3 regions of the Desulfitobacterium elongatum genome follow, and region 1 is predicted to be linked to each of the others. Evidence: riboswitches for the same ligand, from Rfam matches in the RefSeq annotation. Region 1 holds a riboswitch; each other region holds the start of a gene.

What was found. Region 1 has a riboswitch for lysine ahead of lysA (diaminopimelate decarboxylase). Riboswitches for the same ligand answer to the same signal wherever they lie in the genome.
Region 2: another riboswitch for lysine. It lies ahead of ACZ42W_RS15690 (transporter substrate-binding domain-containing protein); the one in region 1 lies ahead of lysA (diaminopimelate decarboxylase).
Region 3: another riboswitch for lysine. It lies ahead of ACZ42W_RS03625 (amino acid permease); the one in region 1 lies ahead of lysA (diaminopimelate decarboxylase).

The regions. Positions count from the first base shown of each region.
Region 1 covers NZ_AP038772.1:54,956-59,403, reverse strand. The annotation lists gene feoB (ferrous iron transport protein B) at 1-418, opposite strand, end outside; gene ACZ42W_RS00325 (FeoA family protein) at 567-785, opposite strand; gene lysA (diaminopimelate decarboxylase) at 1,107-2,360, opposite strand; lysine riboswitch at 2,475-2,649, opposite strand; gene ACZ42W_RS00315 (hypothetical protein) at 2,771-2,992, opposite strand; gene ybaK (Cys-tRNA(Pro) deacylase) at 3,373-3,852, shown strand; gene ACZ42W_RS00305 (putative NPN-dependent ornithine cyclodeaminase) at 4,131-4,448, shown strand, end outside.
Region 2 covers NZ_AP038772.1:3,313,297-3,317,744, reverse strand. The annotation lists gene ACZ42W_RS15700 (ABC transporter substrate-binding protein) at 60-956, opposite strand; gene ACZ42W_RS15695 (substrate-binding domain-containing protein) at 1,067-2,029, opposite strand; lysine riboswitch at 2,403-2,584, shown strand; gene ACZ42W_RS15690 (transporter substrate-binding domain-containing protein) at 2,725-3,570, shown strand; gene ACZ42W_RS15685 (amino acid ABC transporter permease) at 3,655-4,437, shown strand.
Region 3 covers NZ_AP038772.1:798,681-803,128, reverse strand. The annotation lists gene holA (DNA polymerase III subunit delta) at 1-764, opposite strand, end outside; partial or broken gene ACZ42W_RS03625 (amino acid permease) at 961-2,330, opposite strand; lysine riboswitch at 2,423-2,606, opposite strand; gene ACZ42W_RS03620 (ComEC/Rec2 family competence protein) at 2,787-4,448, opposite strand, start outside.

The DNA of each region.
Region 1 (4,448 bases):
GGTTGATATTGATTTTCAATCCCTGGGCTTCGGCCTCATCAACCATGTTCAAGGCAACGATAACTGGAATCCCTGTATCGATGACTTGTTGAGTTAAGAAAAGGTCCCGGTCCAGATACACCGCATTCACAACATTAACAATCACGTCAGCTGAAAGGATTACATCTCGGGCGACACGTTCCTCATCATTAAATGAAGAAATTCCATATACGCCTGGTGTGTCAATGACTACATCGTCTAGATAACGACCCGAGGAGATCTCAAGTGTTGTCCCCGGATAATTCGAGACATCAACATACATCCCTGTTAAGTTATTAAAAAATACTGATTTCCCTGCATTCGGATTTCCGGCCAAAACAATTCGCCGGGCTCCTTCTGGAGCATCGATCTGTACATTTGCTCCATGACAATGTGCCATTGTGTTTCATCTCCTCATTAAGAACCCGGTTCACAAATTTAAGCCGGTTAATCATTTTAGTGAAGGAACTCAATCGTTTAAAACGCTCAACGATTAGTGAGATTGACTCTTTAAGTTAACTTTTGTGACGTTAAATCTTGTACTAAACTTAGTTAATTGAGACTTGGATTCCTTGTGCTAGGCTACGCCCCATCGCAATAAGCTGGCGGTTCTTTCGGACAACTATAGGTCCTGCAGGCACAACTTCTTCGCAGACCAGCCATTCCCCAGTACCAATTCCAAAGCGGATTGCCTGAGCGCGAACCGAATCACTAGCAATGTCTGTTATGGTAAAGGATTGACCTCGTTTTACAGTATCAAGAGTCATAATTATCTCTCCTCCCATCAAATCCATTTGAAATCAGCTTTATGTTTGTGACTATTTTAAGTTTCTTATTGATAACGATTCTCGTTACTAACCATAGTATAATTCCAATGAGCTTATCTTGTCAATCTTAATTCATACTTTTTTTCTAGGAATTAATCCGAGGTGAATTAAACAGCAGAACATATGACTTTCTCTGGCTTGTACGACCTCCAAAATTAGGGCATCACCTTCTCATTAATGAACAAAAACTACAGGAGACTTGCTCCTGTAGTCGCTTGTTGAATAAAGGGAATTTACTTTCATTCCAGTAAAATTAAGGACTTAGAGATTGGAAAAATCAAGTGTAGCGAAGATATCTTCAATGGTTTCGGCCCGGCGGATGAGTTTCACGCTACCATCGGGTTTGAGTAATAACTCTGCATGACGTAGTTTCCCATTATAGTTAAAGCCCATGGCATGCCCGTGTGCGCCTGTGTCATGAATGACCACAATATCCCCGATATCCACTTGAGGAAGTTCGCGATCCACAGCGAATTTATCGTTATTCTCGCATAGCCCTCCTGTTACATCATAGACATGATCTTTTGCCCGGTTTTCCTTTCCCATTACGGTGATATGATGATAAGCTCCATAAATCCCCGGACGCATTAAATCCGCCATACTCGCATCAAGACCGACGTAATTTTTATAAATATCTTTCTTGTGCAGAACTTCAGTTACAAGATAACCATAAGGACCCGTAATCACTCGTCCACATTCCATAGATATTCTCAAAGGATCTAAACCGTTAGGAATAATCTTCTCTTCATATGCTTTTCTGATACCTTCGCTCAGATACTCTAGATTGACGGGTTCTTCTTCCGGACGGTAGGGAATTCCGATTCCTCCTCCGAAGTTTACGAATTCAAGTCGGATCCCGATTTTCTCCTTCAACTCAAGGGCCAAATCAAATATCATTTGTGCTGTTTCTATATAGTAATCTGGATTCAATTCGTTTGAAACGACCATCGTATGGAGTCCGAACCGTTGTGCACCCTTTTCTCTAACGATTTCATACGCTTGAAATAATTGTTCCTTTGTCAACCCATACTTTGAATCCTCAGGATTCCCAATGATGGAATTTCCCCCTGAACGAAGCGGGCCAGGATTATAGCGGAAAGAAATCAGCTCCGGTATTCCAGTGTGTTTCTCAAGATAATCAATATGGCTAATATCATCAAGGTTAATAATTGCCCATAGTTCCCTTGCTTTTTCATACTCCTCAGCGGGAGTATTATTCGAGGTAAACATTATGTTCTCCTCACAGATGTGTACCTTTTCAGCAAGGATCAACTCTGCGAGTGAACTGCAATCCGCTCCAAAACCTTCTTCTTGGAGAACCCTCAGAATATGAGGATTGGGGAGAGCCTTTACCGCAAAATACTCCTTAAATTCAGGAGCCCAGGAAAAAGCAGCATTGAGCCTCCGTGCATTATCACGGATGGCTTGTTCATCGTAGATATGAAAAGGTGTCCCATACTGTGCAATAATTTCTTTAATTTGTTCTTGGCTAAACGGTAATTCTCTCTCGGCCATAATCCGTTCCTCTCCTTACTTTGGTGAATGGTCGCGCCCCGTCTTTATTAAAAAGCGGTTACGAGCATGCTCGTAACCGCCATAAGGCAAAAGTATTGGCTTTTACCTTTTACTATACGAGATAGCACTCCACCGGATATCCGATGACAGTCTTGCATTTTTTCAATACAAGACCAGCTAAAGGTCCTTTGTCTACAACCTTCGCTTCGGCAGTGATTCCTTTCTTTATCCTTCATTGCTGACCTGCTCAGGATAATTACTCTTAATTCACCGCACCTCTATCATTCACTTTATGAATTATTTATCTATTATGCGACAAGTCATAGTCTATGTCAACATACCATCAAAAGTTTTCTTTTTGGAAGAAAAATCCTAAAGAAAATCCTTCTAAAATTCTTCGTGGAGTTTTTCTAATGGAGATTATCCTTGGACGTATTCTCAGCCAAGTTTTCCATGATCCCTTTATTATGAAGCACTTCTTCCACTTCTAAGGTGAGCTGTCCCCCTTTTTTAGTCTCTTTTGAGTTGGCCCCATAATTCATGCCCTTTGAGTCATTTGACACACTCACCACTCCAGCGGGTTCCCAAATCTGACGATTCAATTCTTTTCCGCTGTTCTTATCATCATCCATATTAGATATCCCTCCTTGTACTACAAACGCTTAAAAAACTTAAAAGTCGAAATCCCTAAATACTTCTCTGCTTTTAGAATGCCCTTTATCGTTAAAAAGATGTTCGCCATTCAAGACAAAAAGATTTTTACTGGCTCCCACACTGAGGTGATTCCTATAATAAAAAGCAAAGCATTATACAAGTTTCTTAAAGTTCGTTTCATTAATTCGTTTCCTTATCGGTTGCCCGACAATAAGACCCAAGAGAATTGGAAGAATCATGCTATAATTCCCTTTTCCTCAAACTGCAAGCCTTTTGACTTGACGGCGAACCTTGCTTTTCCTATAGTGAGTCTAAGATAGGAATTCTGGAAAGGATTTCACAGAAAGGATGTATTACTATGGCTCAAAAAACAAATGCGGCCCGGATTCTTGACCAGGCTGGAATTCCTTATAAACTCATTCCCTATGAAGTCGATGAGTCTGATCTTTCTGCAGTCAGCGTTGCGCAGAAAGTCGGTATGCCTCCAGAGCTGATCTATAAGACGCTTGTAGCCCGTGGAGATAAGACCGGAGTTTTGATTGCCTGCATTCCCGCTCATTATGAACTTAATCTGAAGTCCTTAGCACAAGTGAGTGGTAACAAAAAAGTAGAAGTGGTCCATCTCAAGGACGTCCAACCCCTTACCGGTTACATTAGAGGAGGAGTATCTCCTCTTGGAACCAAAAAGAAATATCCAGTCTACTTTCAAGAAGATATTCTAACCCAAGAAAAAATAGCCCTAAGTGCTGGAACACGGGGCCTACAGATCTTTGCCTTATCCCAGGATTTGCTCAGAGTAACTCAGGGAAAACCCGGCCCAATATCTAATCCCTCATAATGTATACCAAAAAAGGAATCCTCAAGGATTCCTTTTTTATGTCTTACCCAGTGTTCACGCTCATTTATTTACTCTCATCTGTTATACCTTGCCATCTATCGGGAGTCGCGATTTATCTTCTAGGTCATAGGCTTCACTATGGCAAAGGCGTTTCAGATCCAGACTTATAACACATCGTCTAATTCTTATCTCACTTAATACATATGATGTGAATCAAGTTGTATATAATATCGATAGACTAGCGTTTATAGACAACTGTTTCAAAGGAGAGAATTTCTATGAGCTTTAAGCTTCCCCATTTTATCCCGCCTGATCTCAATCGCGAACCTTTTGCAAGTGCTCCAAATGCCTTCCTCGCTGAAGTCCTTCAGGATGGAGTCGCCCCTGCGAATTTCCATGCAATGTCGATCTATCCCGAGTATTTTAAGATTAACGACCAATGGATTCTTGCCTCGCAGAGTCGAATGGACTGTGTCCCAGTTCTCCTTCAAGATGGTTCCATCCAAATCATTGAATTTCGCAATCTCAAAATGGGAGATCGTGTTGTTCTTGGACGAACAGAGGATGGGAGCGAAGGAATCTATGTCTATGCTGAA
Region 2 (4,448 bases), 1.5 Mb from region 1:
TTCTAGGTTCACCCTATTGTCTCATTCTTTAACGTATAGCAAAGGAGTATCATTTCAGATTACTTACTGAGATCTTCCATTTTTTTGCCCGCGTCGGGGAAGAACAGGGATTGACCAAATTTATCCTTGCCAAAATCTCCGATGACTTTCTGTGTCTCTGGGTCAATCATGAAGCTAACGAACGCCTTTGCCCCGTCTTTATTAACTTTAGGGAATTTCTCAGGATTTACTTGCATGACATGATAGATATTGAGAAGGGCGGACTCCCCCTGAAGGAGAATATCAAGTTTAAGATTTTTTTGCATCGAGAGGAAGGTCGCGCGATCGGTCAGAGTATAAGCCGCCTTATCTGAGGCAATCGTTAAAGTTTGACCCATTCCAGAGCCCGTTTCTTGATACCAATTTCCTGTGGGTTTGAGGTTGGCTTTTGTCCATAAAGCCTTTTCCATCTTATCTGTTCCTGAGTCATCGCCACGCGATACGAAAGTAGACTGACTATCAGCGATAGCCTTCAAGGCTTCTAAGGAAGTCTTTTTTTCTTTAAACTTAGCTGGGTCAGAAGAAGGGCCGACAAAGACGAAATCATTGTGCATAACTAGGTTATAGTTAATAGCCGTTTGATTGTCCACTAATTTCTTCTCCGAGCTTGGTGCATGCACTAGAAGAACATCTGCTTCACCCTTTTCTCCCATGGCTAGTGCTGCCCCAGTACCCACGGCAACAGTTTTCACTTTATAACCTGTTTTCTTTTCGAAGTTCGGAATAAGGACATCGAGAAGTCCGCTATCTTGAGTGCTCGTCGTGGTTGCTAGGATAATGTCCGGATTTGAGGGTGTTGGGGTTTGTGAAGTTTGCGTATTAGTTGTATTCGGTGTAGTAGTAGCAGTTCCACATCCTGTAAGTACAAGTGTAAAGGTTAACATGATTAAAATAATTCTCTGAAGTGATTTTTTCATTTAATATTATCTCCTCTCATTTATACAAGCTCTACAGTATCTTCAAGCAAAGCCGACCTGTACCCAGAAGTACCGTACCTTTTGCTTTTTGAAAAACCTGTCTCCCTGATTCAAGGACCCGTTTCGAACATGACCTTTCCAGTAGAAGAAGTATCATACCCCACTTGTCGCTGTATCGCAATCTGAAAAGCAGAAGAGTTTAATATATGAAGGATCATCTTCCATACTTCTGATTTGGTTACCTCATGCAAAGTGACCAAATCATAGCGTTCGTTAAAGAGGGGAATAAAATCAAGGCCCATCCGGTGGGCGGCAGATTGAACACCTATTCCCACATCCGCTTGACCATTGGCAACACAGCTCGCGACTCCAAAATGGGTTTGCTCTTCGTTTTCATAACCTAGAATTGCGGCGGGTGAGATTTTAGCGGCACGTAAGGCGGCATCCAGCCTTAAACGGGTGCCAGAGGCTTTTTGACGGTTTATAAATCGCACGTTGTCGTTCTGTAAGTCCTCCAAGGATTGAAGCTTCAAGGGGTTTCCAGGTTGCACTATCAGCCCCTGAACTCGTTGAACCAAGTTGATAAGAGTTACCGATTCTCCGGGAAGAACATAGTGAACGAAAGGTAGGTTATACTCTCCCGTTTTTTCATCCCAAAGATGGATTCCAGAGATATCGGCTTGACGGCGAAAAAGAGAAAGAAGCCCATCCATACTTCCTTTAAAAGAAAGATGGAAATCCATGGGGATAGAGGAATGCTTTAAAAAATCAGCAAGCAACTCGACAACGGGATCGTGGCTCCCAACAAAGTGTACATGCGAAGGAGTTAGAATCTCTGTAGGTATCATCTGATCAGAAACCAACGAATCCGCAGGATTGTGAAGTTGCGAAGTCTGATCTGGAGAAAGTCCTCCTTGAAGTGAGCGATAGAGGATCTCCGGATCGATACGAATTTGCCGGCCAATGCGTTGTACCGGAATTTCCCCACGCTTAATCAGTTCATAGAGGGTGTACTTTGACACCTTTAAGAGTCTTGCTGCTTCCTCGACAGTTAGGGGAGACAAGTTGTTCAATCTTTCACCTCCAGGATTTGAGATAAATATTACTATAGTGGTAGTTTTTACGGTCATTATAGATTAAATTGACTAACTATTCAAGAAAAATAGTTGGATTTGGTTTGATTCAGTTGGATTAAGTTTGATTAAGTTAGATTTGGTTTGACTAATTACCTTTTTCAGTTCATCATCGAGTTCAAGCGATATATCGTAGTACTTTGCCTTGAAAGGGTAACGGATTAAAACCATAGGAAACATATTAATACCACTAATCTAAGTGGTATCGATGTGTTTTTGGTGTTTTTCCTATGGAAAAACCTCAAAGCTAGGTTGACAGAAATAATATGTTACTGTAGAGTAAATGTATAATTTAATAAGGCCTCACTCTTATAGGTGAGGTAGAGGCGCGACATTTAACAGTCTTTAGTGGAGTTTGAGACGCAGTGATACTAAGGAGAAGGAAAGGTCGCCGAAGCTTGTAATAATCTCATTGTTACATGCTGGGTCTGCAGTTAAGAATTGCAGGACTGTCTCAATAAGCTTCCCAGTTTATTGAGTTGTGCTATCTCATTTGGGATAAGAAGGGGGAATTAGGGGCAACTATACATATGCGACCTGAGTTCAACTCAGGTCTTTTTTGTTTAGTAAAATGCCTAAAGAATTTAAAAATACAACAAACTATTATTTTTATAGAAAAGAAGGAGAGGATTATCATGAGAAAAAAATTATCATTATTTTTAGCACTGTCTCTATCCGTGATGATGTTATTAACAGGATGCGGATCAAGTAGTAATTCAGAAAGCGCAAAGGCCCCTGCCGCTGCAAAAGGAACCTTCAAGGTAGGCCTTGAAGCTGGATATGCACCCTTCAACTGGACTCAAAAGGATGCATCCAACGGAGGGGTTAAGATTGATGGCAATGCAGAATATGCTGGTGGATATGATGTAGAAATCGCTAAAAAAATTGCTGCAGGTTTAGGAAAAGATTTAGTTATTGTTAAAACGGAATGGGATGGCCTTGTCCCAGCATTAACTTCTGGCAAAATTGATGCAATCATCGCAGGTATGTCACCCACAGCAGAACGTAAGCAAACCATCGACTTTTCAAATATCTACTATAAATCAGATTTAGTCATGGTTGTTAAAAATGGCGGGAAATTTGATGGGGCTACTTCCATTCAAGATTTTAAAGGGGCAAAAATAACTGCGCAACTCAACACCTTCCACTATACAGTAATCGATCAGATTAAAGGTGTAGATAAGAAGCAAGCTATGGATAACTTCCCTGCAATGAGAGTTGCTCTCGAATCAGGAATAATTGATGGCTACGTGTCTGAACGCCCAGAAGGCGTAAGCGCCTCTGCTGCCAATAAGAACTTCAAGATGGTAGAATTTAAAGACGGTTTTGTTACATCACCAGATGATACGGCAATCGCTGTAGGTGTCGCAAAAGGTAGTGAATTAACTCCAAAAATCAATGAAGTCTTAGCAGGAATCTCAGACAAAGATCGTACAAGTATTATGGATACTGCTATTAAGAATCAACCAGCAGCAAAATAAGAATTACTGCGGCTGAATAAAGATCATTGAAACCGGCTACATTTAATGCAGTCGGTTTTATGATGTTTTTTAAGGAGGAAAAATATGTCCTTAGAGTGGGTAATAAAAATTCTTTCAAATAACTGGCCAATGTTCCTTCGTGGGGCAGGTGTGACCTTAGTAGTTTCTATAATTGGTACTATTATAGGTTCGGTAATTGGCTTATTAATTGGGGTAATCCGTACAATTCCGATGCCTGAACGTGGGCCAAAAAGGTTTATTCTCAAAGTTATTAATACGATTCTTTCAGCCTATATCGAATTCTTCCGTGGGACCCCAATGATTGTACAAGCAATGGTTATCTATTATGGTTCTGCACAGGCCTTTGGTATACAAATGAACCAGTTCGTGGCAGCAATCTTTATTGTATCCATCAACACTGGGGCCTATATGTCAGAGATTGTTCGCGGCGGTATTGTTTCAATCGATCGAGGACAATTTGAAGCTGCTCATGCTATCGGAATGAATCATGTTCAAACGATGGTCAATGTTGTACTACCTCAAGTTATTCGTAATATTTTACCGGCAACGGGTAATGAATTCGTCATTAATATTAAAGATACTTCCGTGCTTAATGTAATTGCAGTATCGGAGCTATATTTCCAAACCAAATCCGTCGCAGGGAATAACTTCAGATATTTCGAATCTTTTTTCGTGGCATGTATTCTCTATTTTATCATGACCTTTACAGTTACACGGATTTTGCGTTATATTGAAAGAAGGCTTGAGGGTCCAGAGAATTTCATTATGATTGGCAATCAAATGCAGGTAGAAACAACTGAAGATATGCTGCGTCGAATGAAAAATAGCGATGGGAACAAATATTAGAGAAGGAGGAG
Region 3 (4,448 bases), 740 kb from region 1:
AGCCGAACTTGACGTGATAACAAGGTCAGGACTTTTAGGGGATGCTCTTCTCGTAAGACCTGATGGAGCTTTTGCAACGCAACTGCTGAGGAACGGGCTGCTACAGCATCCAGAAGTTCAAAAACAGTCGCCTCCAAGGTTTGGGGAACAATGGCTTTCACATCTTCTGTACGAATCATTTCTCGGTCCCCTACATATAAAACGAGCTTATCGAGTTCTTGGCTTAAGACGCCCACTTGATGTCCAGTCCACTCGAGAAAAAGTGTTCTTACCTCTGGTCGCATGGTTTTCCCACGGGCCTTCAGTTCACTCTCGAGCCAAACCTGCCAATCTTGGAGTCGCTTTGGGGTCCCAAATTCTAGGATGACTCCCGCTTTTTCGATGGCTTTATAAAATTTCCGTCCTCGATTCACACTTTGCGCAAGGAAGACAAGACACGTTCCTGGATTAGGATTTTCTAGATAAGGATAAAAGGGCTCTAAAGCATCCCCTTGACCCTCTTGAAAATAGGGAATATCCTCGACAATCAGTAATTTCCCACTAAAAAAGGAAACGGTATTTGCAATCTCCACGATTTGTTCCGGAGTCGCACTCCGTGCAGGTAAGGTTTCTATCCCACTTCCAGAGGGATCATTCACTAGATAATTTTCTTTAAGTACTTTGATTGCTTCTTGGATGAAGAACCGTTCCTCTCCATACCATAAGTAAACCGGAGGAACCTGATTCTTCGCTATGGCTTGGCGCACCTGTTCTACTTCCCGCATTTTTTGCCCCCTCCTACTCCACCATTTTAATGAAGAATCCTTTTAATTGCAATGAAGAAGAGTAGACACTCCATAGCACATAGGCCCTGTGTGTAAAAAGAAAAAACCCCTTCAACACGTGAAGGGGCAAAAGAAAGAGGAGGAGAAAAGAGATGTTCTCTCCTATTCTTACCAGAGTTAGGAATTTCATACCATATTATGAAAAAATATTTTCGAACGTCCTCACCTCTACTTCAAAATCACATTCTTCAAGAGGAATCAGTTTCGTTTTGTGTTTGATTTTATACGCTAACCAGACAACGAGGAACAAGACTAAGCCAATGTAGGATACAAGCATCGAGTTCCAGTCAATCCCGTCGGCTGAAAATGCTTGGTAGCCTTGTCCAATAATAATAAAGATACAGAGGATCAAAGCTAAGAGAGGCCCAAAGGGGAAGCCTGTTGCTAGAAAGGGGAGGTCACTTAAGTTACGGCCTTGGGCAATATACGCTTTACGGAAACGATAATGCGCGATGGAGACGTCACGATGAGTGCGTTAACAGGAACTCCCCTATTATCTAATTTCCCTAGGAATTTGGGTGCTTTGCCATCACGCGCTAAATCCCAGAGCATACGAGTCGAAGCGTATATGCCCGAGTTACCCGCTGATAATACAGACGTCAAGATGATTGCATTCATTAAAGAAGCAGCAAAGGCCAGACCCGCTCTTTCAAAAACAAGTGTAAAGGGGCTGACTGCAACCTCTCCACTTAAAAGGCGAGGGTCAGTAAACGGGATAATCATTCCAATGACGAAAATCGCTAAAATATAGAACAAGAGAATGCGCCAGAACACTGACTTAATTGCTTTTGGAATATCCTTCTTCGGATTTTCACTTTCGCCGGCGGTTACCCCAAGAAGCTCAGTTCCTTGGAAGGAGAACCCAGCAACCATGAAGACCCCTAGGATGGTAAAGAACCCGCCATTAAACGGACCTCCATCGGCGACAAAATTAGAAAATCCAATCGGATCCTTGCCCCCCATAATGCCAAGAATCATTAAAAATCCAGTGATAATAAAGATAATAACCGTCACAACTTTAATCATGGCAAACCAGAATTCCGCTTCACCAAAGCCTCTAACTGACAAATAATTGAGTAAGAACATCACAGCTAACGCAAGCGCACTCCAAAGAATAGAGGGGCTATTGGGGAACCAAAACTTCATAATTAGAACAACTGCAGCTAATTCGGCTGCGATGGTAATTGCCCAGTTATACCAGTAATTCCAGCCAATTGCAAAGCCAAAGGAAGGATCGACAAACTTTGCTGCATAGACGCGGAAAGAACCCGCTACCGGCATGAAAGCCGCCATCTCGGCGAGACTGGTCATTAAATAATAAACCATGATTCCAATACCTGCATAGGCAACAAGTGCTCCGCCAGGTCCAGCCTGGTGAATCGCACCACCACTTGCAAGAAACAAACCTGTTCCAATGGTTCCACCTAAGGAAATCATCGATAAATGGCGAGCCTTAAGATTTCTTTTTAATTGGTTCTGTGGAGCTGAGGCGCTCGAGTTTTCCATGAATTTAACACTCCTTTATGCTTAGAAAAAAACAATAAAAAACAGCAGTCAAAAAATCGACGCTGTTTATATTAATAAACCCGCTCAATTCTTCCGAAGATAGCTCTCCACCGTTTTTTTGAAAACGGGACAGTAATGTTCCTATTCGATAACATCACCAGCTTGAAATTCAAGGAAAATCCTCAAGCTTCGGCAACTTATCCTTTCAAACGTAGTCATCGATATTCCTGTATCTCGTCCGTTTTACTCTTATACGTTGCGACCTCTAACCCATCGGTGAATGAGGAAATATTTATATTATTTGTTGATATTTGTAACTTACCGTCGTAAGTATAATTTATAACGCAGAATCTTAAAATAGCAATTTTTATGAAAAAAGAGCCAACCCATCTTGAACATTTTTCCACTATCTAAAGCCCTTCGATTCAAAAGGTTAGGCTAAGACCGCCCACTCGACTATATCCTTCCGGGAAGAACCTCGATTCCTTCCTCATCCAGCCTTACTCGAATCGTTCCATTAACATCTGTGCGGTACACAGGAACCCGTCGTTCTTGCCAATACTGGAGCACTTCAGGTGTAGGATGACCGAAGGAGTTTTTCCCAACGGGAATAATAACCGCTCTGGGATCAATCTGGTTGAGCCAATCGAGATCTAACGAAAAACGACTTCCGTGATGAGGTACCTTGAAAAGATCAGCCGAGAAATCTTGACCGCTTTCTAGGATTTCCTTCATTTCCTCTGCTTCCATATCCGCGGTTAAGAGCACACTCTGACCAGCTCGGTTCAACAAGCGTACGACTATGGAATTATTATTCTCATCTGAGTGGGTATCCGTTAAAACCTCTCTCGGAGCTAAGACATTCAGTTCAATATCAGAATCTAAAACCAGCTGGTCCCCCGCTTCCAACCTCTCGATCTTTTTATTCGCCAAGAGTTTTATAAGTTTTGAAGTAAGTCCACTCTCTTCTCCCCAACTCTTTCCTTTCAGATCCCCTTCATCCCCTAGATTCTCTCCGCTGAGCCAGTCCCGTCCATCCTCTGGCACCCCGACCCAATCGACAGGGATCGTTTCTAATACTGCCGCTGCGCCCCCGACATGATCCGCATGAGAATGTGTCAGGATGAGCGCATCTAAATGTTTAATTCCAATTTGAAGAAGATAAGGTACAATAATCCGTTCCCCCGCATCAAATCGTTGACTCTGGGGTCCCGTATCTACCAAAATTCTCGTCCCTTTCGGGGTCTCAATCAGAATGCTATCCCCCTGCCCCACATCGATAAAGGTAACTTCGAGCACCCGTGGAGTATTCCAAGGACTCCATAGAACCAAGAGGACTATAAGAACGAGGGGCGCACGTTCTCCTTTGATCCCCACCCTCCGTCCCAAGCCGGCAAGTGCCGTGGTTGACCTTATTCTATCAGGTAACCCTACATGAGCGGCAGACAAAATTGCCTCTAGAAGTGGAGTTACCCTTCTTCTCGCGTTAGCACCCCAGACTCTAACCGTAAACCGTACTCTTTCCTTTCCAACAAGCGAGACTAGAATTCCACCATACCAACACACCCAAAAAAGAGCTCCTGGATTGATAACCCAAGCGTCTGCTAAAGGAAAACTTGCCAATCGGAAGAGCAATCCACTTACTGCAGAAAGCAGCCACAGACTCACTTGAAAAAGAGGGAGTCCTAATGGGGGTAAAAAGGAAAGCAGAAGCCCAAATATCCCAAGCTCAAAGATACTCCCGATAAGGAAAAGGACGAGCAAATTGGCCACTAAGCTGATAAAGGATAAGCGATGAAACGTTGTGATTAAGAGCGGCAAAGTTGCGATTTGTGCTGCACAGGTCATGGCAAAGGCAACCTTCAAACCTCGTGGCCATTTTCTGATCCCCTGAATCGCCACTAACTTTGGACTTAAGTTAAGAATCCCCCATGTCGCCATAAAGGATAGCTGAAACCCAATATCTTTAAGCATCAGTGGCTGCCAGATAAACAGAAGAAGTGCAGCGAGAAAAAGCCCCCGCAAGGAATTCCCTCTCCCCGAGCCGAGCCTTCCTAATAAAACGAAAATTCCCATCACAGTTGCTCTGAGGATGGGTGGATTTCCTCCACAAAGGAT